Regions from separate parts of the Arthrobacter sp. P4_F11 genome, predicted to be linked through region 2. Evidence: riboswitches for the same ligand, from Rfam matches in the RefSeq annotation. Region 2 holds a riboswitch; each other region holds the start of a gene.
What was found. A riboswitch is a leader RNA that binds a small molecule or an ion and turns the genes downstream of it on or off. The one in region 2 is predicted to bind cyclic di-AMP.
Positions count from the first base shown of each region.

Region 1: linked by a shared signal. The riboswitch ahead of AC1DRO_RS00140 (hypothetical protein) and the one ahead of AC1DRO_RS19315 (NlpC/P60 family protein) in region 2 are both predicted to bind cyclic di-AMP.
Region 3: linked by a shared signal. The riboswitch ahead of AC1DRO_RS03435 (aggregation-promoting factor C-terminal-like domain-containing protein) and the one ahead of AC1DRO_RS19315 (NlpC/P60 family protein) in region 2 are both predicted to bind cyclic di-AMP.

Region 1 covers NZ_JBFUJK010000001.1:25,619-35,672, forward strand. The annotation lists gene AC1DRO_RS00125 (DNA alkylation repair protein) at 1-319, shown strand, start outside; gene AC1DRO_RS00130 (cation:proton antiporter) at 381-1,586, opposite strand; gene AC1DRO_RS00135 (hypothetical protein) at 1,583-1,861, opposite strand; cyclic di-AMP (ydaO/yuaA leader) riboswitch at 2,033-2,236, shown strand; gene AC1DRO_RS00140 (hypothetical protein) at 2,244-2,930, shown strand; gene AC1DRO_RS00145 (sensor histidine kinase) at 3,076-4,083, opposite strand; gene AC1DRO_RS00150 (response regulator transcription factor) at 4,076-4,753, opposite strand; gene AC1DRO_RS00155 (DedA family protein) at 4,759-5,502, opposite strand; gene AC1DRO_RS00160 (phosphatase PAP2 family protein) at 5,505-6,314, opposite strand; gene AC1DRO_RS00165 (dihydrofolate reductase family protein) at 6,446-7,003, opposite strand; gene AC1DRO_RS00170 (serine hydrolase) at 7,154-8,239, shown strand; gene AC1DRO_RS00175 (efflux RND transporter permease subunit) at 8,267-10,054, opposite strand, start outside.
Region 2 covers NZ_JBFUJK010000021.1:39,131-49,184, forward strand. The annotation lists gene AC1DRO_RS19280 (hypothetical protein) at 1-496, shown strand, start outside; gene AC1DRO_RS19285 (alpha-mannosidase) at 736-3,771, opposite strand; gene fdhD (formate dehydrogenase accessory sulfurtransferase FdhD) at 3,863-4,735, opposite strand; gene AC1DRO_RS19295 (molybdopterin molybdotransferase MoeA) at 4,870-6,372, opposite strand; gene AC1DRO_RS19300 (DUF6457 domain-containing protein) at 6,369-6,656, opposite strand; gene mobA (molybdenum cofactor guanylyltransferase) at 6,678-7,349, opposite strand; gene AC1DRO_RS19310 (HNH endonuclease) at 7,444-7,944, opposite strand; gene AC1DRO_RS19315 (NlpC/P60 family protein) at 8,164-8,928, opposite strand; cyclic di-AMP (ydaO/yuaA leader) riboswitch at 9,224-9,393, opposite strand; gene AC1DRO_RS19320 (M23 family metallopeptidase) at 9,530-10,054, opposite strand, start outside.
Region 3 covers NZ_JBFUJK010000002.1:87,870-97,923, reverse strand. The annotation lists gene AC1DRO_RS03450 (ArnT family glycosyltransferase) at 1-1,970, opposite strand, end outside; gene AC1DRO_RS03445 (glycosyltransferase family 39 protein) at 1,977-4,037, opposite strand; gene AC1DRO_RS03440 (bifunctional glycosyltransferase family 2/GtrA family protein) at 4,034-5,464, opposite strand; gene AC1DRO_RS03435 (aggregation-promoting factor C-terminal-like domain-containing protein) at 5,624-6,463, opposite strand; cyclic di-AMP (ydaO/yuaA leader) riboswitch at 6,463-6,622, opposite strand; gene AC1DRO_RS03430 (sensor histidine kinase) at 6,807-8,417, opposite strand; gene AC1DRO_RS03425 (response regulator transcription factor) at 8,439-9,179, opposite strand; gene AC1DRO_RS03420 (hypothetical protein) at 9,422-10,054, shown strand, end outside.

The DNA of each region.
Region 1 (10,054 bases), on a different contig from region 2:
TCCGCTCGCCGTCGACGTCGTCGGACCTCTGGTGGACGGACTCGATGTTCTGGCCAGGGTGCGGGCCGACAGCGTGCTGGACCGGTGGGTGCGCGAGCCCGATGCCTGGCTGCGCCGGGCCGCGCTTCTCTCGCCGTTGCTGGCGCTGCGCGCGGGCGCGGGGGACTGGGACAGGTTCGTCCGGCACGCCAACGCGGTGCTCGGCGAGCCGGGCGGGACGTTCGACGCCGACGGCACAGCGGTCCGGGATGCCGTCTCCCGGGTCCTGGCAGAGATGGCAAAGCGGAGGCCGGAGCTGCAATTCACATCCGTTGGATAATAACCCTCCGAACCTTCGCCGCCGGCCCGGCTTTGGTCCAGGCATGTAGACATTCGGACTGTCAGGCCGTCGGACCCCCCGGATCGCCCTGCCCGACGGCGCTGCCGGAATTTCCGGACTTGCCGCCGGCATTTGCCGGGACCGCGAAAGTCCTCGCCGCCCGTGACCCGGCGACGGCGCTCGCGGCTATGGTGACAAGCGCTCCCACCAGCAGGGCCGCGGCCTCGCCTGGGAGCAGGACCTGAAGCTGCGTGCCGATGCTCGCCGCAGCCACCGGTACGCCAAGCTGGGCCGCCGACAACACCCCCAGCGACAGCGGGAGTCCCAGGAAAGCCAGGTCGGCGTGCGCCAGCAGGGCCCCGGCCCCCAGCAACAGGCCGAGGGCCATCATGTCCGGGTGCCCGGCCAGGTCCTTGAGCGTCAGCGATGCACCCAGCCACACGAAGAAGAGCGGACCCAGGAAGCCGTCGCTGAGCGCGAACAGTTGCCGGGCCAGCCGCCGCGGTTCGCCGACCGCAGCCATCACCAGGCCGAAAGAAAAGCCTGCCATCATCACAGACACATTGCTCCACGTCGCGACACCGGCCAGGGTGAAGAGCACGGCCAACTGGATCCGTAGCTCCAGGGCAAACTTGCGGCTTTCCGAGAGCCGGTGCACGCGCCGACGGATTCCCTGGCGCTCCAGCCAGCGCAAGCCGACAAAGAGCACTACCGCGCACCCGGTCACCACGAGGACACCCAGCGCCGCCTGGACTGCGTGGGGCGGATCCACCAGGAGCGGCAACGCCACAATGCAGGCCGTGTCGGCAATTGCCACCTGCGCTGTCATAGCGACGACATCTGGGCCGCCGAGGCGCAGGGAATCGACGATTGGAAGCACCAGGGCGGCCGACGAGGACGCCAGCAGCACGACGTAGAGGGGAGCATGTCCAGTCCCGAACAGCAGACCGATGCCGGTTCCGACCACCACCGCTGCCGCTGCGGCCACCATCGCCCGGCGGGAGCCTTTGCCGAGGGCGCCACGGATGTGCGGATCCCGCACGGGAACGTGGGTGCCTGCCACGAACATCATCAGCGCAAACCCGATATTGGCCAGCAGGGTGAACGTCGGGTCCGCGGGGTCCACCAGGGCCAGGCCTGAGCGCCCGATCGCGATGCCGGCCAGCAGCTCACCCAGCATGACAGGCAGGTGCCAGCGCGCCGGCAGGGCCAGCAGGGGGCCGGCCAGGGCGATGACGGCGATCAGCGCCAGGGACAGGAAGGTCACGGTTCTCGGCGGCCGGCCGGCGCCGGGCCTGACCGCCGTTCCACCACCGCGTAGGCCTTGCCGTCCAGGAAGGCCCAGTCGTTGACAACCATGTACCCGAGCGCGTCCACCCGGTCATTGAGGATGTGCTCGTCGAAACCCCCGTCACGCGGTTCCGCGTCCCATGTGGTCACGTGGACGTCCCCGCCGTCGAGGATCAGCAGCTCGGTGTTGACGTCGAAATCCTCTTGGGGCTGAGTGCTCAACTGGCAGATGGCGACACACTGGCTGTTCATTTTCGGGCCTCCGCTTCCGGTGGTGCTGATGGCATCATCCTATGTTCGGAAACGGCGCCGCCCTATGGGCAAATTGCGGCCCGGCATCATGGCTCCGTTACCTGAATGTGACTTTCGGGTGCGGTTCGCGCTACGGTTGATGAGTGCCTGTTGTCTCCGATACGGGCGCTCCCCAGCCGATTGCCTAACTCTGCCGCGGCCCGGGGGTAACTCGCATCAACGTCCGGCAGAGACGGGGAAACCACTTTTGACCTGCTGATATGCAGGTCTTGGGGTGAAGCCGCACAGTGCCCGCAAACGACGGGCCCGGGAGTGCGGCCGGGTGCCTCCCATCCGAATCCGACAGCTCACCTCGCAGGCATTGGGAGAGGCTACATTTTTCATGACTTCAGTCAATACTTTTGCGCGCCATGCCGCCGTCCTCGCCGCCGCATCCGGCCTGGTCCTGACCAGCGGAATGGCCGCCAACGCCGCCACCGCCCCGGTGCAGCGTGACTCTGCTCCGGCGTCGAACGTCGACGTCACCGGACAGGTCAGTGCCCCCGTCAGTGCCGATTCAAGCGTCAAGATCAGCTTCGAGCGCCCCGCAGTGGATTCTGTTGCCGCGCCGGTCATCGAACAGCCCGTCGCGCCGGCTCCGGCTCCCGCTGCAGCCCCGGCGGCGGCGCCCAAGGCTCCGGCCAAGCCCGTCATCCAGGTGCAGGCCGCTCCGGCAGCAGCTCCGGCAGCAGCGCCGGCCGCGGCGCCCGCGGGCGGACGCAACGCCATCATGCTCTCGGCCGCCTACAGCCAGGTGGGCATCACCCAGGACTGCACTGCCATGGTGGAAAAGGCCCTTGGCGCCGCGGGTAAGCCCGTTGGCGACATCGGTCCCCGCGCGTTCCTTGGCCTTGGAACCGTTGTAGCGACGCCGCAGCCCGGTGACATGGTGGTCCAGTCCGGCCACGTCGGCATCTACGCCGGCAACGGCCAGGTGGTCAGTGGCGGCATGAACGGCAAGAACCAGACCATGGTCCACCCGCTGTCCTGGCTCACCGCGACCGGCGGCGTGACGTTCGTCCGCGCCTAAGCCGCACGGCCCCGACCCGGGGCCAGGCAGTCCGGAAAGACCGGCGGTCGAGTTCCCTTGGGGGCAACTCGACCGCCGGTCTTTCCTGTCTCCGCATTCGGGGGTCCGGGATCCCGATGGCATAGCTTTCCCCGGCGCAGGGTCCTCAGGGATTCCCGCTGCCCATGAGCGGAAGCGTCAATTTCATGACGGTTCCTTCGCCGCCCGTCGCGGCCACCTCGACGGTGCCCCCGGCCGCGACGGCAATCTCCCGGACCAGGGCCAGGCCGATGCCAAAGCTCCGCTGTCCCTGTGAGGTGCCGGTGCCGGCCGTCCGCACGAACCGGTCAAAGATCCGGGCCTGATCGACGCCGGTGATTCCGGTCCCGGAGTCCGCCACCGTGATCACGGCGCGCTTCTGTTCGATTGAGGTCGTGATGGACACGCGGCCGCCCGGAGGCGTGTGGGCCAGCGCGTTGTCCGCCAGGGCCAGCACGGCACGCCGCAGCGCACTCTTCTCGATCCGGGCCAGCGGCCGGGCAGCGGCATGGAATTCCAGGCGCACCTGCCGCTGCTCTGCCACCTGCTGGAGGCTGCCGGCGACGCTGGCGGCAGCGTCGGCGAGGTCGGCAGGGGGCGCGGAGCGGTCCGGGGCCTCCGCGGTTGCCGCGAGGAGCAGTTCGTTGACAATCCCTGTCAGCGTCGCGGCGTCCTCCCGGATCCGGGCCAGGTCGTGGCTTTGCCTGGAGCCGGGCACAGTGTTGCGCTGGGCCAGCTGGATCCTGGTGTCCAGGATGGTCAATGGCGTGCGCAATTCGTGGCTGGCGTCCTGGACGAAACGCCGCTCCCTTGCCAGGGCATCACTGAGGGGACGAATCGCGCTGCGCGCGCTGAGCCACCCGACGATGCCGGCCAGCAGGATCCCCGCTACCCCGGCGATGATCATGGCTTCGAGGACATCCTTGGAATCCAGGTAGGTGTAGGCCGTCCCGGCCGTCGCCGAGCCCGGCACTTCAGGATGGGCCAGTTGGTTCGTGAGGTACAGCGCCGTGGCGGCGAGCAGCCCGAGAACCATGACCGCGCACGCAGCACTGATCCGCACCGCGACCTTGAGGGAAGCCTTGCGCAGGATGGAGTGGTCCGGATTTCCGCCGGCCGGCCAGCCGTCACTCATGGGCTTCGCCGATCTGGTATCCGAGGCCGTGCACCGTGCGGATCACGGCTTTGGAGATCTTCCGGCGCAGGTGATGAACATAGGTATCGATCACGCCGGGCTGTTCCGAGGCGTGGAAGCACGCCGCGAGGAGCTCATCCCGGGTGAAGACGCGGTCCGGTTCCGCGGCAAGGGCTGCCAGCAGCTGGCCTTCCTTTGCGGTCAGTGACACCGTTTGCCCGTAGACGGAACGGACGGAGCGCTGCGTTGGATCCAGTTCCCAGTCCCCGATCGCCACCGGTGCCGGGGCCGGGGGAGTGAAAGTCCGCGTCAGTGCGCGCAGGCGTGCTGCCAGTTCGCCGGCGTCGAACGGCTTGGTCACGTAATCGTTGGCGCCGGCGTCCAGGCCCCTGACTTTTTCGTCGGCATCGCCCAACGCGGTCAGGATCAGGATGGGCGTGGCAATGCCTTTCGACCGCAAAGCCGTGATGAGGGCGATGCCGTCCATGGCGGGCAGCCCGCGGTCCACCACCATGACGTCCCAGCTCCCGGTCAGCCCCTGGTGGAGGCCGTCGCGGCCGTTGGTGACCAACTGGACCCGGTAGTCCGGGTCCAGGAGCTCGGCGATGAGCGGTCCCAGGACGGCGTCGTCCTCGACGAGCAGCAGGGACGGAAGGTCAGCGGAGGTCATGTCAGCTATTCTTCCGCGGCCATTTCCTCAGTCCGCAGTCCGGCCCCGGGTTCTTCCGCCGTGTCGCCGGCGGCTTTGTCTGCGACTGCGCCTGCGCCGCGGGAGTTCCGACGGCGTTTGATGAGCTGCACCACCCCCGGCACGACGGAGACGAGCACCATGGCCACGACGATGGCGTCGATGTTCCTGGCGATGATGTCAAAATGCCCCAGCCAGGTGCCAAGCATCGTCACGGAGGCCGCCCATGCGACGGCGCCAGTGATATTCCACAGGGTGAAGGATTTGTAGTCATAGCGCGCGGTCCCGGCGGTCAGCGGAGCAAACGTCCGGACCATGGGGACGAAGCGGGCCAGCACGACGGCGGCCCCGCCGTGGCGGCGGAAGAAGTCCTCCGTGGTGGTCAGGTGCGCTGTCTTCAGGATCCGGGCGTCGTCCTTGAACCATCGCCGGCCAAGTTTCCGTCCGAGCATGTAGCCGACCTGGTCCCCGGCGACCGCGGCCGCGGTGACGACGCCGATCAGCACAGGCAACGTCAGTTGCAGCTGCTGGTGCAGAAGTCCTGCGGTGAACAACAGGGAGTCGCCGGGCAGGAAGGGAAAGAGCACGCCCGATTCGATGAAGACCATCACGGCGATCACACCCAGTGCGGCCGGGCCCAACCCGGCGAGCAGGCTTGCCGGGTCCAGCAGGGACAATGTTCCGGCGGCGTGGACGGCCGGAAGGGAGGCAAAAACGTCCAGGACGGGCATTCTCATTTCTCCTCGGCGCCCAGCGGCCGGCTGCCCGAACGGGCCCGGATCCGCGCCGCTATCCGTGGCGCGAGAAGGTTCCACAGTCCCGCGAGCAGGACCACGGCTGCGCTCGAGGCCAGGAACGACGCCGCGACATCCGTGGGGTAGTGGACGCCGATGTACAGCCGTGACCAGGCTACGACGAGGGCCATCACCGCCGCCGCGACGGCCGTGACCTTGGCCCAGCGGGTTCCACTGGCCAGGAAGTACACTGCCAATCCCAGTGCCACAGCAAAGGACACGTGGCCGCTCGGGAAGCTGTTGGAACCCGTTTCCGGAGCCAGGGGATCGAACAGCAGGGCAGGGCTGGGCCGCTGGCGGGCCACGAGGAGCTTGAAGAATTCACTTGCCACCCAGCCGGATGATGCCACGAGGCCGAAGGCAATCGCCTTGGCCAGGCCGCCGCGGAACAGCCAGATGTACAGCGCCGCGGCGCCGATCAGCGCGAGGCCCGCCACCGGGCCAAACACGACATTCAGCGCCATCGCGACGGCGGTCAGGGCGGCGGCGTGGTGCTGGCTCAGGTCCTGATCGACCCCGAGCTCGGCGGCGCTGAAGCCGGGTGTCAGCTGCGCCGCCAGGCCCAATGCCACGACGGCGGCCGACAGCAGGACGCCCAGCACTAACCAGTGGCGGACCTGGGGGAGGGCCCACAGCCGGGGACCCGCGGCGGGGCGCACGGCGTCGGGACGGCTTGGTGCTCCACTTCGGCTGAGTGCTCCAGCACCGCCCAGCGGCGCATCGCTCTTAACAGGGGCAGGTCCAGTCATGGGATCCTCCGGCTCGGGACAAGGGCGCCCGGACAGGCGACGACTCCCACTCTTCCGCCAGCCCGTTAAGAAACGCTTAAGAAAGTGTCGCGGCGCCGGCCGAGGGGCTACGTCTGGATGATCCGTGCCGGCTACGCGGCGTAGCGCAACAGCGCCACCCCGTTGCCGAAGGCGCGCGTCTCCAGCAGCCGGAGCTGGGCTATGCTGTCCGCAGCCTTGAACAGGGGGCGGCCCCGTCCGATCAGGACCGGATGGACATACAGCCAGTATTCGTCGATCAGCCCGAGCCGCCGGAAGGTGTCGGCCAGTTCTGCCCCGCCCAGGGCCAGGTCCCCGCCCGGCTGCTCTTTCAGGGCCAGCACTTCTTCCGGCACCACCTCCCGGACCACGGTGGTGTTCCAGGCCGCAGATGTCAGCGTCCGGGAATACACGATCTTGGGCATGTCCCGCCAAATCCGGGCGAACTCGGCCGTCACTGCGCCGGCGGCCGGGTCCTGGTCCGCGGTGGGCCAGAACCCTTCCATCAGCTCGTACGTGACGCGGCCGTCGAGGAAGGCACCCATGGTGCTGAGCTGCTGGTTGAAATGGCGGTGCAGCTCGTCGTCGACCATGTGCCAGCTGATGTCCCGGTCCGGGCCCTCGAAGAATCCGTCGAGGGACACCTGCATGGCCAGGATGATTTTGCGCATCGCCGCTCCTTACGTTTTCACCAGCGTACGCCGCTGCTTCGGATGGCAGACCCACTTTTTCCCGGAGCCGTGCCCTTGCGCGGGAAGCCGCCAGGGGGAAGAATGCTGGAAGTCTATGGCCCCACCGCGGTCAGTCACCTTCGGGGAAGAATGATGCCTGCGAACGATTCGAACAACAGCACGGGGCCGGTCCCGAAGCCGGCGCCGCGCCACTACCGCTCCGGCGGGCACCGGGTCAACGACGGTTCCCGGCCCGGTCCGCGGTCCCTCGCCCGGCGTGAGGGGAGGGCCCGGCGACAGTATCTGACGGCGGCCGCCGTCGCACTGGCCCTTGTGGCTGCCGGCGTCTATGCAGGCGTCCAGGCGGCGCTACCCGTTGACCCGCCGGCCGCTGCAGCGACGCCGACGGCGCCGGTCACGGATGCCGGCCGGACCGTTCCGCCGGCATCTGACCTGCCCGCAACTGCTTCGCCCGCGGCCGGCGCCGTCTCGGCGGCCGCGGGGAAGCCCGCTGAGGTCCCCGCCGTGCCTGCCGTCGCGGTCCCGGCCATTGACCCGGAACTGGACAGCCAGATCAACGGGATCATCACGGCCAACAGTGCCTATGCCCTGGGGGTGTCCTTGATCGATGTCTCCGACGGCGTGGTCCACGGCTACGGGATCCAGGACAAGTTTGTTGCCGCCAGCACGGCAAAAATTCTGGCCGCGTCGGCGTATTACCACCTCGTTGAGACCGGCCGCGCCTCGCTGACCGCCCCCATGGGCAACTCGACGGCCGGCACCCAGATCCGCCGGATGGTCCAGCAGAGCAACAACGACTCGTGGGCGCTGATCCTGCGGGCGGTCGGCGCGCGGGGCATCACGGATTACGCCGCCTCGATCGGGATATCCTACGACCGCACGGTCAACCTGCTGACGCCCGCAGAAATGGCCAGGACCCTCCAGTTGCTCTACACGGGACAGCTGCTCGATGCCCGCAACACCGCCCAGCTCTTGTCCTATATGCAGAACACCAACTTTGAGACACTGATCCCGCCGGCGGTTCCGCCCGGGGTAGGGGTTCACCACAAGTATGGGCTGCTGTTCGGAAACCTGCATGACGCGGCCGTCCTGGACAAGGACGGCCGGGCCTTCGTGTTCGTCGTGTACACCCGCGGCAGGAATTACTCCGATATGGGCCCCCGCACCCAGATCATTCAGCAGCTCACCCGGACCGTGACCGCCGCCCTGTTCTGATGTTTGAGGTTCTGAGGCCGGCCGCTGTTAGACGGACACCGGCCCGGCGGCAGCGCGTTCCTTCTCCCTGGTCTTCCTGGACTTGGCGAACCGGAGATAGAGCGAGGGCACGATGAACAGATTGAGCAGGGTGGAGGTGACCAGGCCGCCCAGGATAACCACGGCCATGGGGTGTTCAATTTCATGGCCCGGGATGTTGCCCATGACAACCAGGGGTACCAGTGCAAGCCCGGTGGCCATGGTGGTCATGAGGATGGGCGAGAGCCGCTCCGCCGCCCCGCGCATCACCAGGTCCCGGCCGAAAGTTTGGCCTTCATAGGTTTCCAGATGCTGGCAGTGGTTGATCAGCAGGATGCCGTTGCGTGCGGCGATCCCCATCACCGTGAGGAAGCCAACGAGGGACCCGAGGGACAGGACGCCGCCGGTCATGTAGGCGGCAATGACCCCGCCCACCAGGGCGACCGGCAGCGTCAGCAGCGACAGGACGGCCAGCCGCCAGCTGCGGAAGGATGCCTGCAGCAGCAGGAGGATCAGGACAAGTGCCGCCGCGGAGTAGATCATCAAGCGGTTGGTTGCCGCCTCGCGTTCGGTGTATTCGCCGAGCAGCTGCACGCTGTAGCCGGTGGGGAGCTCCAGGCTCTCCAGCTGTGATTTCAACTCACCGACCACTGTTCCCATGTCCGCTCCGTTGGCCAGGAAGGATCCCACCTCGACGCGGCGGGATCCGTTGGTGCGGTCGATCTGGTTCGGCGTAGCCTGCAGGCTCACGTCCGCGACGTCGGCGAGGCGCACCCGCGCTCCGCTGGGCGTATCGATGGGCAGATCCTCGATGCTGGTGACGGAGGAGCGGGTGGCCGGGGTGCTCCAGACCTGGACGTCGTAGGCCCGGCCGTCCCGGAAGACGTCGCCGACCTCCTCGCCGGCCACGAGTGTCGCGGCCGCGCGCCGGACGTCGCCCGGTTTGAGGCCGTACTTCTGCGCCGCGGCCAGGTTAACCGTCACGGCAATCTGGGGGACTTCCACCTCGAGGGACACATGCGGGTCCTCGGTGCCCTCGATCGAGTCCATGATGGTCTTGACCCGTTGCGCCTGTTCCCGGAGCACATTGAGGTCGTCTCCGTAGACCCGGACCAGGATGGGTTCGCTGGCGCCGGTGATGACCTCTTCAATCCGCTCCTTCAGATAAGTCTGGACGTCACGGTGCAGCCCCGGGTAGCCGTTGACCACGTCCTCCACGGCGGCCACGGTCGCGTCGTAGTCGGCGTGGCGGTCGATGCTGATCCAGTGTTCGCCGGCATTGACACCGACGATCTCGTCCGCGGCAAATGCCTGCCCGATGTGCGTGCCGCAGTTCAGGACGCCGGGGACCTTGAGGAATTCCTCACAGCCGCGCTGGGAAATCCTGAATTCTTCGGCGGCAGACGTACCCGGTTCGGAGATCCAGTGCATCAGGAAGTCCCGTTCCTTGAACGTGGGGAACAGGGAAGAACCCATCAGGGGAGCGAGGACCAAACCCACCACCGCCAGCACGCCAAAGCCCGCGTAGCCGAACCGGGGCCGGTTCATGGCCTTGGACAGGGCGGCGTGGTAGCCGCGTTTGAGCACCCGGACCAGCGGCGCATCGCGTTCTTCCAGTTTTGCGTTGCCCAGCAGAATCAGGGCAAGAGCCGGCGTCACTGTCAGCGCCACGAACATCGAGGCCAGGACAGCCAGGGTGTAGGAGACGGCCAGCGGCCGGAAGAAGACGCCGGTCAGACCGTCCAGGAAGAAAATCGGTACGGCGGCGACCACAATGATCAGGGTCGCGTAAACGAT
Region 2 (10,054 bases):
GGCGACGGGACTGGCGGACCCCCGCGGCTACCGCCTCATCGCGGGCCCGCCCGGGCGCTGGGCCCTGGCCGTCAGCGCAGTCGTCGTGGCGGGGACCTTCTTCTTCATGGACACCCGCGGGTCCTCGGCCGGCATGCTGGACATCGCGGACGACGGTGGACGCAATGCCGCCCTGGCGCCGTTCTACGCTGCGGCCGGCCGCACCTATCCTGCTTTTGTCTCCCTCGCCCTGCTGCCGGCATTGCTGGCCACCGCCAGGAGCCAGCTGCCGCGGCTGGTCCGTGCCGCAGCCCTCCTGACCTGCCTCGGTGCCCTGGCCACCGCGTTCACCATCCCCGCCTCCTTCGCCACGAACGATTGGCTCCTCGCGCAGCAGACCGTCAACTATCTGGCCGTGGTGGGTTACGTCCTGGGCCTTGGACTGTTCTGGGCGTCCGGGCTCGTCGCGAAGAAAACTAATAACACTCGCGCAACATTGCGCAAGAATGAGACATAGGGCATTCACAAAATCATTAGACCGTGAGAGAATCATGAATGTGTGAAAGCGGCAACCGCTTCGTGTACGGAAGTCAGCCGTGCGGAGCAGAGGCAGCCGTCCAAGCGCCATTGGGGGGATGAGTGGTAGCGGTCCGGAAGGACCGCTCCCACTCAGCCTGTTTAAGGGCATTTCCGTCGTTCCGGACAGTGCTAGCCGGATTCCCCTGCAGGGAAGGCGGCGTCAGGCGGCCCCGTCTTTCAGCGCACAAACCTCAGCGTGACCAGCTGGAAGGGCCGCAACGTCAGCTCGGCGGAATTGCCGCCTGCCGTCACTCCCGGGGCGTCGACGGGCCGTTCCAGCAGGTCCACGGCGTGCAGCCCGCGGACCGGGAAATTGGCCTTCACCACGCCGGTGGACCGCTCCCCCAGTGCTTCATAGAGCCGGACAATCACATCCCCGGAACCGTCCTCAGCGAGTTTGACCGCTTCAATGACAAGGGCCTGGTTGAACACGCTGACCAGCGGCTCCACCCCTTGCGCCCCGTGCACCACCCGCGGCGTCAGGTTGGTGCGGTAGCCCTCCTCGACGGCGTCGGCGATCGTGGCGCCCGGACGGACCGTGACGTGCAGCTCGTGCCTGCCCTGGTCCGCGCCGGGATCCGGAAACTTCGGTGCCCGCAGGAGCGAGAGCCGCACTGTGGTGGTGGTGCCGCCGTCGTCCTCCCGGACATTGCGGGAGACGTCGTGGCCGTAGCTGGAAGCGTTGGAGATCGCCACCCCATAGCCCGGCTCGGCGACGTGGATCCAGCGGTGGGCGCAGATTTCGAATTTCGCGGCCTCCCAGGACGTGTTGACATGGGTCGGGCGGAACACGTGCCCGAACTGCGTCTCCGCCGCCGACCGGTCCGCCCTGACATCCAATGCAAAGCCCAGCTTGAGCAGCTTTTCGCTCTCCTGCCAGTCCACGGCCGTGGTGATCGCGAGCGAGTCTGCACCCGGCGCGAGCGTAATCCGTTGGGTCACGGCGGAGGCCCCAGCCATCCGCTCCACCACCACGACGGCGTCCGGGCTTCCGCCCCGGGGGTCGCGCTCCAGTGCCACCGAAAGCGTCTGTTCCAAACGGACGACGTTCCTGCGGTAGAAGGCGTCGATGTCCCACGCGTCCCATTCATTGGGCGTGTCCCGGTGCAGCTCCAGGAGGTTTCCCACCTCGCCGGGAGCAATCGCCTCGCGTCCGGTGGCCCGGTCCGTGAGGGAGACCAGTAGTCCGCGGGCATCCACCACGGCACGGATGATGCCATTGTCCAGGATGTAGCCGCCGCCGTCCTCAGTGACCTCTACCGGCTGCCCGGGCCGGACCGGTTCGGCAGCCGCCAGGGCAGGCACGCCCAAGCGCTCGTGCGGGGCAGCGTTGAGCAGGAATTCGCGGCTGCCGGTGCCGAGGGCCGCCGCCGCGGCGTTCGTGATGATCGCTTCCAGTCCCCGTTCGACGGCGGCGTAGTTCCGTTCGGCGTCCTGGTGGACCCAGGCGATGGAACTTCCCGGCAGGATGTCGTGAAACTGCTGCAGCAGGACCAGCCGCCAGAGGCGCTTGAGCTCCGCAGCCGGGTAGCGGTGCCCGGTCCGCACAGCCGCGGTGGCACTCCAGAGCTCGGCTTCCCGGAGGAGGTGCTCGCTGCGCCTGTTCCCCAGCTTGGTCCTGGCCTGGCTGGTGTAGGTGCCGCGGTGCAGTTCCAGGTACATCTCCCCCACCCAAACCGGCAGGGGCTCATACTCGCCCTGGGCCTGGCTGAAGAAGCTGGCCGCCGAGCCGATCCGCACCTTCGGGGATCCTTCCAGATCCGCCGTGCGCTGCGCTGCGGCCAGCATCTCGCGGGTTGGGCCCCCGCCGCCGTCGCCGTACCCGAACGGAACCAGCGACGTGCCTCCCCGTCCGTGGTCCCGGTAGTTCCGTTCTGCGTGCGCCAGGTCCCGGGCGCTGAGGTCGGAGTTGTAGCTGTCCACAGGTGGGAAATGGGTGAATACCCGGGTGCCGTCGATTCCCTCCCAGTTGAAGGTGTGGTGAGGCATCCTGTTGACCTGGTTCCAGGAGATCTTCTGGGTCAGGAACCAGCGGCTGCCTGCGGCCTTGATGATCTGCGGCAGGGCCGCGGAATACCCGAACGTGTCCGGCAGCCACGCCTCCTGGCAATCGACCCCGAATTCGGCCAGGAAGAAGCTTTTACCCTCGAGGAACTGCCGTGCCATAGCCTCGCCGCCGGGCATGTTGGAGTCGGATTCGACCCACATCCCGCCGACGCAAACGAACCTGCCGGCGCGGACCTTGTCCCGGATGCGCCCGAAGAGCTCCGGATAGTACTCCTTCATCCACGCGAGCTGCTGGGCGGAGGAGCACGAAAAGATGAAATCGGGATTCTCGTCCATCAGTGCGACGACGTTGGAGAACGTCCGGGCGCACTTGCGGATGGTTTCCCGGACAGGCCACAACCAGGCCGAATCTATGTGGGCGTGGCCCGTGGCCACCAGCTGGTGCGCCGAGGCATAGGCCGGCCGGGACAGGGCATCGGCCAAGGCGGCCCGTCCGGCCTCCGCGGTCCCGGCAACGTCGTCGGGGTCCATGATGTCCAGCATGCGTTCGAGCGACCGCAGGATGTCGTGGCGGCGGGGCTGGTCCATGGGCAGCTCGTGCATGAGCCCGCTGAGCGTGAGGATGTCCTGCTGCAGTTCCCAGACAGTCTGGTTGCATTCGGCGATGGCGATCCTGCCGAGGCGATACTTCGGCTCGCTGCCCGACGTCGCCTTGTCGCCGTAGGGGGTGGCGGCGAAAGTCCAGTTCTGGGACAAGTCGGGGTTGGCTGCGGCTTCGACGTAGAAGTCAACGGCCATGCCACTGCCCAGGAGCTTGAGCGGGATGTACTGGTTCCGTGGCGAGATCGCCTTGATGATGGTCCCGTCGGACCGCCAGGCAATGCCTTCGCACTGGAAACCCGGGAGGTCGCCGCTGAAGCCGAGGTCCACGAGGACTTCCACGGAGGTTCCGGCCGCGGTTCCCCAGGCGTCCGGAACCTCACCCCGGAGCCGGAGCCACTTGGTGCTCCAGGGCCGGCCCCAGGCCGCGCCGTGTTCCTGGGGCGTGAACTCCTGCCGCAGGGCCTCGAGCACCGGCACGGGTTCGTCCGGCGCGTCCCAGCTGCTCAGCGTCAGCGGCACGCTGCGCGGGTAGACGGCCGGGCCGATCCGGTCACGCAGAAAGCGGTCCAGCCGGACTTCCGTAAGACGGCGGTCGTCGTGCAATGTGATCCTCTTCAGCGCTGGGGGGGTCCGATCGACTCCAATCGATGGATAAAACTTACGCCGCGGAGAACACATTGGCCAACTGTTGCCCCTAGCCGGCCGCAGGCGCCGGAACCGCGACGCGTTGCTGGCCCGCGTACACGTTCAGGCTGGTCCCGCGGCTGAACCCGGCCAGGGTCATCCCGCTGGCCTCGGCGAGCTCGACGGCCAGGCTCGAGGGGGCACTGACAGCGGCGAGGACCGGGATACCGGCGAGGGCCGCCTTTTGGACGAGCTCGAACGATGCCCGGCCGGACACCTGTAACACGGTGCCCCGGAGCGGGAGCAGGCCTTCGCGGAGCGCCCAGCCCACCACCTTGTCCACCGCGTTGTGCCGGCCCACGTCTTCGCGCAGGCACAGCAACTCGGCCGAGCCGTCGTCGGAGATCCTGAAGAGGCCGGCAGCGTGCACGCCGCCGGTGACTTCGAAGACCTCCTGGGCGGACCGGAGGGCGTCCGGGAGGGCCGCGAGCGTTTCGACGGGGACAGTCAGCGGATCGTGTGCCGGGCTGTAGTGCGATGACTTCCGAACGGCATCGATCGAGTCAGTGCCGCAGATGCCGCAGGAACTGGAGGTGAAGACGTTGCGTCCGGTCTCGGGCCGGACGACGTCGGGCCTGAGCTGCGCCTCCACCACGTTGAAGGTCTGCATGCCGTCGGCGTCTTCGCCGGCGCAGAACCTGAGCGAGACCAGCTGTTCGGGAGACCAGATGATCCCCTCCGAGACGAGGAAGCCTGCGACGAGGTCGAAGTCATTGCCCGGCGTTCGCATGGTAACGGAGAATGACATGTTGCCGAGCCGGATTTCCAGCGGTTCCTCGACGGCAAGGACGTCCTCCCGATGCCGGACCGGAAATTCGAGGGCCTGCGGGGACCCGTCCAGGACGATCTTGTGCACCTTGCGGCGCTGTGTCACACGGCCCATCCGGTGCTCCTAAGCAACATTGTGTGCCGCTGTTTGAAGCTAGCGGCTGTTTGAATCTTTGGTTGGTTCCATCATTGTAAGTGCCTGATCCTGGCGGCGTGCCTTGTCCCGGTGCCGTCGCAGCAGGCCAGGGCTCAGCCCAAAAGGGCACTCCAGTCCACCGGACCGTCGCTGGCCGCGGTTTTCCTGGCGGTCCGCTTCGCCGCCGGCTTCTGTTCGGCGGCCGCCGCCGAAGCGTCAGGCAACGGCGCACTCCACGGGAGGGCGAAGGCGGGGACGAGTTCCCCCAGCTGCACGCCATGGGGCGGGACCACCAGCACACCGTCGGCGGCGGCCAGCCCCCGCATCATTCCAGGGCCGGTGTGCTGCGCCGGCGATGCCATGCCGTAGAGCAGCCGGAAGGGCATGAGCCGGGTCCGGCCCGGGTCGGCGTCAATCGTCGAGCCGCAGGGCACCTCGCTGAGCGGGGGGATCACGCCGTGCCCGAGTGCCGCCAGGAGTGGGGCACCGATCGTGGACAGCGCCATCATGGCCGCGAGCGGGTTTCCTGGCAGGCCAAGGATGTAACGGCCGTCCGGCAGCTCGGCCAGCACGGCGGGGTGGCCCGGGCGCATGGCGATTCCGTCGATCAGCAGGCGGCCGCCGAGCTCGGCGACCGAGCGCCTGAGGTGGTCTGTCCCGGAGCGCCCCGTGCCGCCGGTGGTGATCACGACGTCGGCAGGAAGGTTTTCACCGGCAGGATCGGTGTCCTCGAGGGCGGCGAGCCACTCGGCGTAGGTATCGCCGACTTTCACTTCTTCGGTACAGATCCCGCCGAGCATTCCCACCACGGCGGCCAGTTGGGGTCCGAAGGTGTCGCGGACCTGCCCGGGTGCCGGTATCCCGCTCGTCACGACCTCGGAGCCAGTGAAAACGAGGCGGACCACGGCCTTGCCGAGCACGGGGAGGGCGTCACTTCCGGCCAGCGCGGCGAGCGCCAGATGGGCCGGGTTCAGGACCGTGCCGCCCTTGATCAGGACGTCCCCGGCGGCGGCTTCCTCCCCGGCCTTCCTGATGTGGTCGCCGTTGCGCGGGTCTCCCGGCTTCGCGGTGCCGCCCAGCTTCAGGACGGGCAGGCCGTCGTCGTCGGCGTCGATGATGCCGCTTTCGCTGCGCAACACTGCCTTGGCCCCGGGCGGGATGAGGCCGCCGGTGGCAATCGGGCTGGCCTGATGTGGGGCCAGACGCTGGCCGGGTTCGGCCAGGATCCAGGGCCCGCTGCCGTTGACGGCCCAACCGTCCATGGCAGAGGAAGCGTAATGGGGCATGTCCTGCCGGGCAACGACGTCCGCCGCGAGCGTCCGGCCAAGCGTCTGCCGCAGCGGAACAGGGGCGGCCGGGATGGGAACGGCGCACTCGAACGCGAGTTGCCGGGCCTCCTGCCACGTGTGGGCCAGGTGTCTGTGCGGCTCCGCGGCAGTGTCCTCGTCCCCTGCGTCCTCGTCCGCGGTGTCCTGGTCCGCGATGTGAGGGCCTCCAGGGCCGTCTACGAGAGCCTCTCCACCGCCATCTCTGACGCCATTTCCGCCGCTATCGTTGACGCCATCTTCACCTGCGGCGGTGGCGGGGCCATTGCCGTCCGGGGCCGCAGCCGTCATGCCCCGGAAGTTTCGGCGGCTGCGTAGTCCTTGGCGAGCCGGCGGGCAACGGCCATCGCGGACTCCATGGACACGGAGTCCGTGGCCTGCCCGGAGCCGGAGGCCAGGCCGGCCGCAAAGCCGGCAATGAATGTGGTCAGCGGTGCCGCCGGGCGCACCACGGAATGGGCGGCCACGCCGGCCAGGGCGAGGACCTCATTCACGTCAATCTCAACGTCGTCCAGCTCCAGGGCCTGGAGCAGGGCACGGCACCAGTCTTCCAGTGTTTCGTCCTGGCTTTTCACCGTTTGCCTCCATGGTCGAGTTCAGCTGTGCATAGCCGGGCCGGAGCCCGGACCGCCGTCGGGAATCCTGCCGGATACCCCCAGTGCGGACGCGTCATCCCAGGTGTCGACGTCATCCGTGGAACCCGGGGGAACGCGAACTTCCCGCACGTCCAGCCTAGCAAGAAGGGCGAACACCGACGCGTTTTCCAGCCGGTCCCGGGACGCGGCGTCCGCGACAGAACGTTGTAGCCCAGCCGTGCCATAAAAGCCCGCAAGCGGCTGCTTCCGGCCGTCGGCCGAGACGGCCATGACGCCGTCGGCCCCACCCCTTTCCGGCGTGCCTGCAGCAGACGCGGCCAGCGCCTCGGCCAGGGCACGGACCGCGCCTTCCGACCGGGGCATGTCACACGCCAGGACGAGGGTATAGGGCGCGGCGGCTGCGTGCCGGCTCGCGTGATCGGCGGCCAGGGCGGCCAGCCCCGCCGCGATGGCTGCGGCCGGACCCGCGAAGGGCGGCTCTTCCCGGCAGGTCAGGACGCCGCCGGGCAGGCCCCCGGGGTCGGGGCCGACGACGACGGTGAGCCCCGCCGCGCCCGCGGCCCGCAGTGACCGCTCCAGGAGGGTGGCGCCGTCGTAGATCAGCCCGGATTTGGGCACGCCGCCGAGGCGTGAGGACCGCCCCCCGGCGAGAATGATGGCATCGAACTCCATCGGTTCAGCCTAGCCCGGCGCCAGCGGCCACTGAACAAGCCGTAACGTGCGCCGGCAGCGTCTCCACCGGCTGATCAGCCAGCAAGGAGGCAGATCAGGCAGCCGATTCAGGCAGCAGGAACGGATCCCAGGCCGGCGTCGGCTTCTCGAGTTCCTTGATCTGCCAGATGGCACCCTTTGGCGGGCCCGGAACAAAACCGATCTTCCAGCCCATCTCCGCCGGCGTATGGTCGCTCTTGGCGTTGTTGCACCGCAGGCACGCCGCCACCAGGTTCTCCCAGGAGTCGGCTCCGCCCCGCGATTTGGGCTGGATGTGGTCGATGGTGTGGGCAGCCTTGCCGCAGTACGCGCAGCGGTGGGCATCCCGGCGCAGCACGCCGCGGCGGCTCACCGCAGTCATCGTGTTATACCTGGGCCGGATGTAGCGGTTCAGCAGGATCACGGACGGGCGGCCCAAAATGTCCTGGGGGCCGACCACGGGGTCGTCCCCTTCGGCCACCACGCTGGCCTTTCCGGTCAGGACAAGGACGAGCGCCCGGCGGAAGGTGATGACCGCCAGCGGTTCATATCCAGCATTCAGAACGAGAGTGCGCATCCGCATACCTCTTCACGGCCGCACCCGCCAGCGGCACGAGGGCCGGCTGCCCTCTGCATGGTCGGGCTATGGATCGACAACACAAGAGTAAACACTCAAGTGCTGGATCACCGAATATTTTTTCACCGGCGCGGTCCTCAGCGCGGAAAGTTCACTGCGCGGCAACGCAAAAGACCCCCGCCTGGAGGCGGGGGTCTTTCGGAATGCTGGGGTTCGTGCTTAGGCGCCGACGCGGATGAAGACCGGGCCGGAGCCGACGTTGACGCTGTACAGCGCGGTGGTGCCGCCGTTCCAGCCGCCGTGCACTGCCATGCCGTTGCCGACGTAGACCGCGATGTGAGCCATGCCCACGCCGCCGTTCTGGTAGTAGGCGAGGTCGCCCGGGCGTGCCTCGGCGGCGCTCACGGTGCGGCCCAGGGACAGGTAACCTGCCGGCCAGCCGTGGTAGTGGATGCCGGCCGCGGCCAGGGCGTTGGTGGCCAGGGCGGTGCAGTCCTGCGCCACGCCGATCTGTGCGTAGGCAGCAGCGGCGATGGTCGCGCCTGCGCCGCTTCCGATGCCCGCGGGGGCCTGGGCAGCGACGCCGCCGCTGACGCCCAGCTCGGTGCCGCCGGCGCGGGTGGCCGTGGCCGTGGCGTCCTGGACCTTCACGACGGGCTTGGGAGCCTCGACGACGGGAGCCGGCGTGGTGGTCACGGCGGGCTTCTCGTAGGAGATCGCGATGGTGGAAGCGGCCGAGATGGTGGCCGGAGCTGCGGACTGGACTTCCAGGGCCGAAGCGGAGGTGGATTCGCGCTGAACATTGGTTTCAGCAGCGTTGGCTGCGATTCCGCTGGTCAGGACCAGACCGGAAGCTGCGGCGATGACCGCGGCCTGACGGCCCACGCCGCCGGCGTTGTCGCCGACAGCCTTAGCAATTACAGCCAGCGAGTTGGTCTTGGTGACCTCGGCGCGGTGCCGTGCAACGTTTGCACGAGTAGTCATTAAGTTCTCTCTTTCGTGATCCTTGGACCGCGCGCTTTCGGGCACGGACTGAGGACGCTCCGGCATCTTGGGGGTACGCCGGATCGCCCCGAAATGGGTTACTTAGCGAAGGGTGTACTGCGAAGACGCGCCAAAAGCGGAAACTGCATGCTGTCCGGGCTCGGTAGAGATTGAGCCTGCGGAACGTGATCCAATCCGGGCGCCGGCAAGGGCGGCACGTGATGTGGATTCCAGCGGGCTCGACAGAGCCTCGCCGGTGCGCATGCGCGCAGAATTGTGGCGTGAAGACACGAAAGTAGCCTCTCCCAATGCCTACGAGGTGAGCTGTCGGATTCGGATGGGAGTCACCCGGCCGCGCTGCTTCCTGGGAAGCTTTGCGACTTAACCCCAAGGCCTTCTTTCGAAGGCCAAAATTGGTTCCCCCGCCCCTGCCAGACGATGTAATGCGAACGGACCTTGAGCGGTGGCAGAGCTAGGCAATCCACTCAAGAGCGCCAACTTCGGAAAAGTTGGCGTGCTTCAAACCCTACAGCAGTCCGGATCCAATGTCACATTCAGATCACGGCGTGTCACAAGAAGTTGAGAGCTGCCCATCGTCTTTCTAGAGCCAGCCGAGCGGGTCAACGACTTCGCCGTTGACCATCACTTCAAAGTGGAGGTGGCAGCCGGTGGAGGCGCCGGTGGTCCCGCTCATGGCGACGACGTCACCGCGGGAAACCTTCTGGCCGACCTTGACCGAGGCCGAGGACAGGTGGTTGTACGTGGTCTCCAGTCCGTTGCCGTGATCGATGACCACGCGGTTCCCCCCGCCGAAGGGATGCCAGCCGTTGAAGGTCACGGTGCCGCTGGCGGCCGCGTGGACCGCCGTGCCGCACTGGGCGGCGAAATCCTGGCCGCGGTGGAACTCCCCCGCGCCCCCGGTAATGGGGCTGACGCGGTAGCCGAAGGGCGAGGCCGTGACCAGCTGGTCGAGCGGCGCACCCAGGGTGCCGGCCGATGCCGCGCGGGTGATGGTGCCCACAGACTGGGCGCTCAGCAGCTGCTTGAGTTTCCCGTCCGGATCACCCTTCGTGGTGACGGCCGTGCGGTTGAAGTCGACTTTGGCGGCAGCGGCAGCGGTGACATC
Region 3 (10,054 bases), on a different contig from region 2:
TCGCCCTGCATCATGCGCCCGGCAATGAAGTAGTGGATCTTGCCGTCGGCCACGTATTGCTGGAACTGCGCCAGGGTCGGTGCGGGGTCCGTGCCGTTGAACCCGCCCACGGCCATCACCGGGAGCCGCGTCGCCAGCTGGTAGCCGGCGGCGTTGTTGGATCCGACGACGGCGGCGGCCCACGTGTAGGTCCCGGCATCTGTCTGCAGCGCGGCCACGAGCGCCGCCGACGGCGTGCTGGCCCCGAGCAGGCCGCCCATTCCGCCCGCCCCTTGTCCGCGGCCCGTCCCGGCGCCTGTGCCTGTGCCGTTCGCCATCGTGGCACCGCCGAAGCCGCCTTCTGCCGCGCCGCCGAGGGCCGGCGGTATCCCGGCCCCGCCCCGTCCGGACACGGCCGGGCCGGCGCCGACAATCGAGCCGCTGTAGGCCGTGGCCGCGGTGGACAGCGAGTAGGCCAGCGGACCGGCGAGGGCCGCGGCGACGGCGAGCGCCGCCGTCGTCCGCGCCACCGTCCTGGACGCCACCATCCCCGTCCCCTTTACCCCCGGCGCCGCGGCGGCCAGCACCAGGCCGGCGGCGGCGAGCGCACCCAGGAGCGTCACCCAGCGCAGCCACGGCATGTACGCCGCGGTGCGGACCAGCAGTTCGGCGGCCATGGCCCCGGCCGCCACGATCGCCACCGCGAGGACGGCGGCGGCCACGGGCTGGTTCCGCCGCTGCCAGAGCAGGACGCCGCCGAGCCCGGCGAGCCCGGCGATCCCGGGCGCCAGCGCCACCATGTAGTACGGGTGGATGATCCCGGCCATGAAGCTGAACGTCAGCCCGGTAACGGCAACCCAGGAACCCCAGATGATCACCGAGGCCCGTACCGGGTCGGTGCGCGGCGCGCGGCGGCCCAGCCAGAACAGCCCCGCTCCGAGCAGCAGCACCGAGGGCAGCAGCCAGGCGATCTGGCCGCCGAACTCGCTGTTGAAGAGCCGGAACAGCCCGGGCGTGCCCCAGCCGTTGCTGCCGCCCACACTCCCGGTTTCATCCCCGTTCAGCCGGCCCAGGCCGTTGTAGCCCAGGGTCAGTTCCATGATGGAGTTGTTCTGCGAGCCGCCGATGTACGGGCGGTCCGCCGCCGGAATGAGTTCGACCGCGGCCAGCCACCAGCCGGCGGCGACAGCCATCGCCGCGCCCGCACCGAGCAGGTGAAGAATGCGCCTGCCCGCCGCTGCCGGCGCCGCGAGCAGGTAGGCCACGGCGAAACCGGGGACAACCAGCAGGACCTGGAGCTGCTTGGTGAGGAACCCGAAGCCCAGCAGCACCCCGGCGAACAGCAGCCAGCGCACGCGCGCGTCCTGGATGGAGCGCAAGACGGCGTAGGCGGCCGCGGTCATCAATAACACCAGCAGGGCGTCGGGGTTGTTGAACCGGAACATCAGGACGGCCACCGGTGTCAGCGCCATGACCGCACCAGCGAGTAGCCCCGCGCGGTGGGCCAGGCCGACGTCGGCCGTGGCGGGGGCCGCGGCCCGGCGGACGGCCAGATAGACCAGCCAGACCGTGCCGACCCCCATGAGCGCCTGCGGCACCAGGACGCTCCAGGAGCTCAGCCCGAAGATCCGCACCGACAAGCCCATCACCCACAGCGACGCCGGCGGCTTGTCCACGGTGATGGCGTTGGCGGCGTCGGAGGAGCCAAAGAACCAGGCCGCCCAATCCTGCGACCCGGCCTGGGCCGCCGCGGAGTAGAACGCGTTTGCCCAGCCGGAGGCGCCGAGGTTCCACAGGTACAGCACGGCCGTGGCCAGCAGCAGCCCTGCCAGTTCCAGCCGCATCCGCAGGGCCCGGGCGCCACGGAGGGCGCGCGTGCCGCCAGCAGCCGGGGGCTCCAGTCGCCGACGGCGGTCCCGGGCTTGCGGCCGCGGCCGCCCCGGCGTGCGGGCCGGCGCCGTGTCGGAGTGGGGGCTCAGGGTGTCAGTCATGGCGGTCTACGCTCCCAGTTTGTAGACGGTGGCGTTGCCCACGGTCTGGGCCTGGTAGTTTGCCGCGACCCAGGTGGCGACCTCGGAGTTGCCTCCGCGGCCCCCGCCCATGCCGCCCATGCCGCCGGAAATGAAGTAGCCGATCTCGCCGCGGTCCACCATCGCCTGGAACTGTGCGAGCGTCGGGTAGGGGTCGCCGCCGTTCCAGCCGCCGAGCGCGATCACGCTGGTGCCGGTGGCGAGTTCCAGGCCCGCGGCCTGGGTGGCGCCGGAGACAATCGCGGACCACTTGGCGCCGGAGGACTTCAGCAGCGCGGTCAACTCCGCCGAGGACGTTTCCCCGCCCGGGCCGCCGCCCATGCCGTCACCGCCGCCCATGCCGTCACTGCCTGTCCTGCCTGCCGCCCCGAAGCCGCCGCCCATCGCGGACGCGGTGGGGCCGGACATGGGGATCGAACCGGAATGCGGCTGGGCGACGGTCGCCAGTGTCCACGCGGTGCTTCCGAGCCCGCCGGCAAGCAGGCAGAGGACCACGACGCCAGCCGTGGCGGCCTTGCGGAACCGCGCCGGGAGAGCCGCCATACCGTCCGCCCGCAGGAGCAGGGCCGCGGCGGCGAGCACGCCCAGGACCACGATGATCACCCGGAGCCCCGGAAGCCAGGACGGGTCGCGGCCCAGGAGCACGGCGGACCAGACCGAGGTGGCCAGCACCGTCACGGCCAGGACAACCCGGGCCGGCAAGTAGGCCCGGCCCCGCCACAGTTCCAGGGAACCGATGCCCGCCAGCGCGGCGATGGCGGGGGCCAGCGCCACGGCGTAGTACGGATGCACGGTGCCGCTCATGAAGCTGAAGATTCCCGCCGTGATGACCAGCCAGCCGCCCCACAGCAGGAGCGCCGCACGGGTTTTCGAGGTCCTGGCCTCGCGCCGGGTGAACCACAGGCCGGCGGCCAGCAGGATCAGGGCCGCCGGCAGCAGCCAGGACACCTCGCCGCCGAAGCTGGTCCCGAACATCCGGGTGATCCCGGCCGCGCCGCCGAAGCCGACGTTTCCGTTGCCTCCCGGGCCGCCGGGGTTGCCTCCCAGGTTTCCTCCGGCGGGCATGCCCCCGCCTGACCCGGTGATCCGGCCCAGGCCGTTGTAGCCGAACGTGAGTTCCAGGAAGCTGTTGGTCTCCGACCCTGCCATGTACGGCCGGACCGAGGCCGGGGTCAGCTGGAACAGGACAACGTAGCTTCCGGCCACGACGGCGATCCCGGCGGCGGCGGCCAGCAGGTGCAGGAGCCGGCGGCCGAGGGTGGCGGGCGCCGCCCACAGGTAGGCCAGGGCCAGCCCGGGAACGATCAGGAAGCCCTGCAGCATCTTGCTCAGAAAGGCCAGGCCGATGACCGCGCCGGCCGCGGCGAGCCACTTCCAGCCGGCCTTCTCGATGGCGCGGGTGGTGAGGTAGGCCGCCAGCAGCAGGCACAGGGTGAGCATCGCGTCCGGGTTGTTGAACCGGAACATGAGGGCGGCTACCGGGGTCAGCGCCAGGGCGCCGCCGGCGAGCAGGCCCGCGGCCGGCCCGGACACCCGCTTGATGGTCAGGTAGAGAAGCCCGACGGCGGCCACTCCCATGAGCGCCTGGGGGATGAGCATGCTCAGGGCCGAGAAACCAAAGATCCGTCCCGCGAGGGCGGGGATCCAGAGTGCGGCCGGGGGTTTGTCCACCGTGATGGCATTGCCGGCGTCGAGGGAGCCGAAGAGCAGCGCGGTCCAGTCCTTGGTCCCGGCCTGGATCGCCGCGGCATAGAAGGAGTTGGCGTAGCCGGTGGCCTCCAGATTCCATAGGTACAACGCCGCGGTGATCACCAGGAGCAGCGCTGCCGAGGGCCGCACCCAGCGGGGCTGCGGTCCGAACAGCAGCCGGCCCCGGCGGCCTTGGGCGGCCGGCGCCGGGGACGCGGGCAGATGGGTCGCGGTCCCGCCGTCTCCGGGAACCGGGTGTTGCTGTTCCTCGGCGGCCGGCGGCCTGCCGGCCGGGGAACCGCCCTGGGCTCCGGCGGTGGGGCTGATGGTTGCCGTCATTTACTTGGCCTTTTCTGTGCGGGGGAGGGAAGGATCGGGGGCGCCGGAACGGCAGCGGCGGGCCTGTGGCGGAAAACAACCAGCCGGAAGAGCAAGAACTTCACGGCCGTGGCGGCCAGGTTGGCGGCGGTGACCGTGAGCAGTTCAAGCCAGCGGTCCGGTGCCGCTCCCGATGCGGCGTGAACGAGGGCGAGTGCGCCCGAGGTCAGGGCCAGCCCGATGCCGAAGACCAGCAGCCCCTCAAAATGGTGGCGAGCCGCCTGGCTGCTGCCCTGGATGCCGAACGTGAAGCGCCGGTTGGCCGCAGTGTTGGCCACGGCGGTGGTGAGCAACGCGAGGAAGTTTGCCAGCTGCGGGTCCACGAACCCGCGGCAGAGCAGGAAGATCGCCAGGTAGGCCAGGGTGGAGGCCACCCCGATGCTGCCGAAGCGGACGAGCTGTCCGAAGAGGCTTCCGCCGGGGCTTTGTTCCTGGGCCCGCGAGGCGGCCGGCAGCGGTCCACGGGCCAGGGCCGCGCGCAGGTCGGGAACCGGGATCCGGCCCGAGACCAGGTCCCGGCTCAACCGTGCCATGCCGCGCAAGTCCGCGAGGGCCGTCTGGACGATGTCCACGCTGGAATCCGGGTCGTCGGTCCAGTCCACCGGGACTTCGTGGACGCGCAGGCCGCACTTTTCTGCCAGGACCAGCAGCTCGGTGTCGAAGAACCAGGCGTTGTCCAGCGTGTGGGGAAGCAGCTGCCGGGCCACGTCCGCCCGGATCGCCTTGAAGCCGCACTGCGCGTCACTGAATTGGGCGCCCATGAGGGCCTGGAGCAGTAAGTTGTAGCTGCGCGAGATGAATTCCCGTTTGGGTCCGCGGACCACGCGGGAGTTGCGGGTCAGCCGCGTCCCGATCGCCAGGTCGGAGTGCCCGGAAATGAGCGGGGCTAGGAGCGGGCCGAGGGCCGCCAGATCAGTGGAAAGATCCACATCCATGTACGCCAGGACCGGCGACGGCGAGGCCAGCCACACCCTGCGAAGTGCGTTTCCGCGGCCCTTTTCCGCCATATGGACCACCGTCACTTCGCGCAGCTCGCGGGCTACCCGTTCCGCGGCCTTGAGCGTTCCATCGGTGCTGGCGTTGTCCGCCACGGTGATCCGGAAGGAATGCGGGAAGGCGCCGAGCAGGTACGCGTGGAGCCGGCGCAGGCAGGCCTCGAGGTCCCGTTCCTCGTTGAAGACCGGGATGGTGACGTCCAGCAGGGGCGTGCTGGCGCGCGTATCAATGGCCGTGCGCCGGCCGCCGGTGCCGGTCAGCGCCCCGGCGATCGGGCCCGGGACCGGTGCGTCGGCCAGCGCAAGCCCCGAGGGTGCCTCGGGGGTCGCCGGGCCAGCCGGCGTCGCCGTGGAGCGGGGCAGGGTTCCTGTGGCCTGGTCTGTGAATGTCATGGCTCAACTTTCCCGGCGGCCCATATGAGGGCTTTAGGGTCAAGCTGTGCGGGGACTGTGGAATTCTGGCCCGCCGGGCCGGTCCCGCAGTGGAGACGCAAGGAGGCCCCGGATCCATGCGGATCCGGGGCCTCCTTGGCGGGGGCGGCTAGTGCCGGTTTAGTACCAGTTGTGTGCGTAGTGGAAGTTCAGGGCACCGCAGGGGGAACCGTAGCGCGACTTGACGTAGTTCAGGCCCCAGTTGATCTGGGTCCGGTAGTTAGTCATGTAATCGGCGCCGGCGCTCGCCATCTTCGAGGCGGGCAGGGACTGGACCACGCCGTAGGCGCCGCTGCTGGCGTTCGTGGCGGTGGTCTTCCAGTCGGACTCCTTGGTCCACAGCTTGTGCAGGCACTGCATCTGGCCAGGTGCCCAGCCATAGCGGCCCAGCTGGGACGCGGCGTAGGCCTGCGCGCCGGCGGGGTCGTCGATTGCGACCGGTGCGGGGGCCGGAGCGGCTGCCGGTGCCGGAGCGGGTGCCGGAGCGGGAGCTGCCGCGGGAACCCGAGCAGGTGCGGGGGCTGCCGCGGGGGCCGGAGCAGGTGCTGCCGAGGCTGCCGGCGCGGCAGCAGCGGGGGCGTGGATCAGCGCTTCGGCTGCCTTAACCTCCGAGATCTGGGGAGCCACGTTCTTTTCCGCTGGAGCGCCCGGGCCAGCCACCTGGACCCGCTCGAAGTTGAGCTTGGCCAGCGGGTCGGCGATCGTGGCCGTCTGGCTCGCAACATTCGCCGTGTGGGCGCCGGGCTCTGCCGCTTGGCTGGCGGCACCGCCACCCAGTAGCAGTGCGCACGCGGCGGTGACGACGGCGGCACGGCGGCCGGTTACACCGAGCCCGGCGGCGAACCGCGACAGGGCGGATGCCTGCTTGACCGGTTCGGCGCGGTGGCGCGACTTGGCTGCGCCAACTGAGCGGGAATGCGAACCGCCGTCAGGGCGTGTTTGTACCTGGAATTCAGTCATGGTGGCCTCTCAACGCCGGCGGAGTTAGCTGTCGGGTTCGGATGAGGTCATCCGGCCGCACGGAACATCACGTGTCGGCTTCACCCCGAGGGCGCATGAAAGCAGAATGCCCGGGAACTCTGGGTCCCCCGCCTCTGCCTGGTCCAGCGGAATCCGGGAAGCGGCAGAGTTTGGCGTCCGTCCGGATATGCGGCACCGATGGCGGCGCACGCTAACGACGCTACAGGACCTGGCCGCTTAAGTCACATTTTGGTAACAGGAGTCACAGTGCCGGGGTGTCGGGTTGCGCCGGGTTCGCGGGCCGGCCGGTCCGGGCCGTTTGCGCCGACGGCGGCCGTTCCGGTTAAGCCGGCGGCGGCGCGGCGGGCAGCCGCACGGCGAACTCCGTGCGGCCCGGCCGGGACGTGACCTCGACTGTTCCTCCGTGGGCCTCCACGATCGACTGGACGATGGACAGGCCCAACCCGCTGGTGCCCTCGGACGTCGGCGCGGCGGTCGCCGTGCCGTGACCTCCGCGGCTGCCGGAAACGGCGCCGGAGGACGAGCGTGCGGGGGCCCCGGACCCTACCCTCGCCGTCGCGACGGCAGAATCGGCGGGGACGGCTGCGGGATTCGACGCCGGATTGGTGCGCGAGGCGTCGGCCCGGGCGAAGCGGGCGAAGACCCGGCCGATAAATTCCGGGGCGATGCCGCTGCCGTTGTCTGTCACGGTGACCACGGCACTGCCGTCAGCCGAGCGCATAACGCCCGTGACCACCTTGGTCCCGGGTTCAGTGTGCTTGCGCGCATTGGATAGCAGGTTGGCGAGGACCTGGTGAAGCTGGGTCGCATCACCGCGCACCACCACGGGCTCGTCCGGAAGTTCCAGCTGCCAGATGCGGTCCGGGGCCATGACTTTCTCATCGCTGACCGTCTCGATGGCCAGTTGGGTGAGGTCGACGTCGGAGATCTTGAGCGGCTGCCCCTCGTCCAGGCGCGCCAGCAGCAGCAGGTCCTCCACGAGCGTGGTCATCCGCTCGGACTGGCTTTGCACACGGGCGAGGGACCTCTCGCCGTCGGGGGTGAAATGCTCGGTCATCCGCATCAGCTCTGTGTAGCCGCGGATGGCCGTCAGCGGGGTGCGGAGTTCGTGCGAGGCGTCGGCGACGAACTGCCGGACCTTCATCTCGCTCTCCTGCCGCGCCTCGAGAGCGTTGGAGACGTTGTCCAGCATCTTGTTCAGCGCGTAGCCCACGCTGCCCACTTCCGTTCCGGGATGGGCCGCCGACGTCGGGACGCGGACCCCGAGCGCCACCTCGCCGGCGTCCAGCGGGAGACGGGAGACCTTGGTGGCGACCTCGGAGAGCTGTTCCAGCGGCTTCATGGTCCGCCGGATCAGGGCCGTGCCGGCGAGCCCGATCAGCACGAGTCCCCCTGCGGACACCACCACCATGGTCCAGACCAGGGAGGCCAGGGTGTTTTGTTTTTCTGCCAGCGGGAGTCCGGTCACGATCACGTCGCCGTACGGTGTGCGCGCGGCTGTGAGCCGGTAGGCGCCGGCCGAAAGGTTGCGGTCCACGGACACGCCGCTCGGGGTGAGGGCCAGGAGAACGTTGTTGTCGGCGGGGGAGAGGCTCTTGACCGCGCCGTCCCCGGCCAGGAATCCGGCCCTGCTGACTTCGCCGTCCACTATCCGTGCGTTCAGCGTCCCGACGCCCTGTCCCCGGGCTTCGAGGGGGTCGGGACGCCTGCCCGAATCGTCCGAGGAGGGCCGGCCGAATTCGCTCGAACGGTGCGAGGCCTGGTCCAGCTGGGTGTCGAGTTGCCGGGTGAGGAAGAGGTCCATGGAGGCGTAGCTGAACAAGCCCACAGCGCCGCAGATGGCCACGAGCAGCGCCATGGCTACCAGGACCAGCCGGGTGCGCAAATGCCACGTGGACGGGTTGCGCCAGTCGCGTCCGGGGACGCGGGTCATGCCGGAAAGTGAGGGCACGGATCAGTCCGCCGGTTTCAGGACGTACCCGGCTCCGCGCACCGTGTGGATCATGGGAGCGTGGTTGGCGTCGACCTTCTTGCGGAGGTAGGAAATGTACAGTTCCACGATGTTCGCCTGCCCGCCGAAGTCGTAGTCCCAGACACGGTCCAGGATCTGGGCCTTGCTGATGACCCGTTTCGGGTTTTCCATGAGGTAGCGCAGCAGCTCGAACTGCGTGGCGGTCAGGTGCATTTCCTCACCGGCCCGGGTGACTTCGCGGGTGTCGACGTTGAGCACGAGGTCTCCCACCACGAGTTCGGCGGTGTCCATGGCGGCCACTCCGGAGCGCTGGACCAGCCGGTGCAGGCGCAGCAGCACCTCTTCCATGCTGAACGGCTTGGTGACGTAGTCATCGCCGCCGGCCGCCAGTCCGGTGATGCGGTCCTGGACGGCATCCTTGGCGGTGAGGAACAGCGCCGGCACCTCCGGCGCGAACGCGCGGATCCTGTTCAGCAGTTCGACGCCGTCGAACCCGGGCAACATCACGTCTAGCACCAGCACGTCGGGGCGGAAATCCTTGGCCAGCCGGACGGCTCCAGGCCCGTCCTCGGCCACGGCCACGGACCAGCCGGCCATCCGCAGTCCCATGCTCATGAGCTCGGAGAGGCTGGGCTCGTCATCCACCACGAGGGCGCGGATGGGGGAGCCGTCCGGATGCGTGAGCTGGGGAAGGTTGTTGGTCATGGAGTGCGAAGTGGCCATGGGGACAACTCTCCGATCTGCCGGTTAGGCGGGGCTTTGGGGACCCTGTGCGGCACCTGTGAATCCCAGCCTAGCGAGCTGGATGCCGTTGCGGGACCTTGTTGGCCGCACCGGCCATGTTCAAACCCCTTTCCCGTCCGGCGCCAACGTCACAGGCCGGGCTGTCGGCCCGCACAGCCCAAGCACAGGATCGCTCACCACGCTGGGGTGAACACCGATCCGCACCCTAAAGGAGAAACACCATGAGCGGTCAGCATCCCGGAGCCGGTTCCGGACCAGCCCCCGAGTCAGCCCCTGTACCCGCCCCCACGCCCACCACCGGCGCGCCAATGGCGCCCGCGCCCGTAGCCACACCCCGTACTGCCTGGCAGTACAGCGCCGGACACACCGACGGCGGAACAGACCACACCGGACACGCCGGCGCCGGGCACGCCGACGGCGGGCGGCCTGAAGCAGGCGCTGCCGGCGGCTGGGGCGCGCCTCCGGTTTGGAAGGTTCCGGCCTCGGAACCTGCCTGGGGCATGCCCCGGCAGGAACCTGTCCCCGCCGCAGCCACAGGCTGGGGCGCGCCGGGAACTTCCGCCAAGACGGCCTCGGCGGCGAAGCCCTGGACCCTCAAGCGGGGGCTCGCCGTCGCCGGGGCCGCCGCAGTCCTGGCCGTCGGCGCCGGGGCCGGCGTCTATGCCCTCACCTCAAGCGCAACGGCAGCCACCGGTGCGCCCGGCGGGGCGGCAGCCGGCGGACCCGGCGGCCAGGGTGTCGCCCCGGGCGTGCCCGGTTCAGCGCAAGACGGTTCCGCGCAAGGTGGTTTCGCGGGCGGCGGCATGCCGGGGCCGGGCGGTCCCGGCGACTTCGCTGCCGGTGGCATGGGCAGC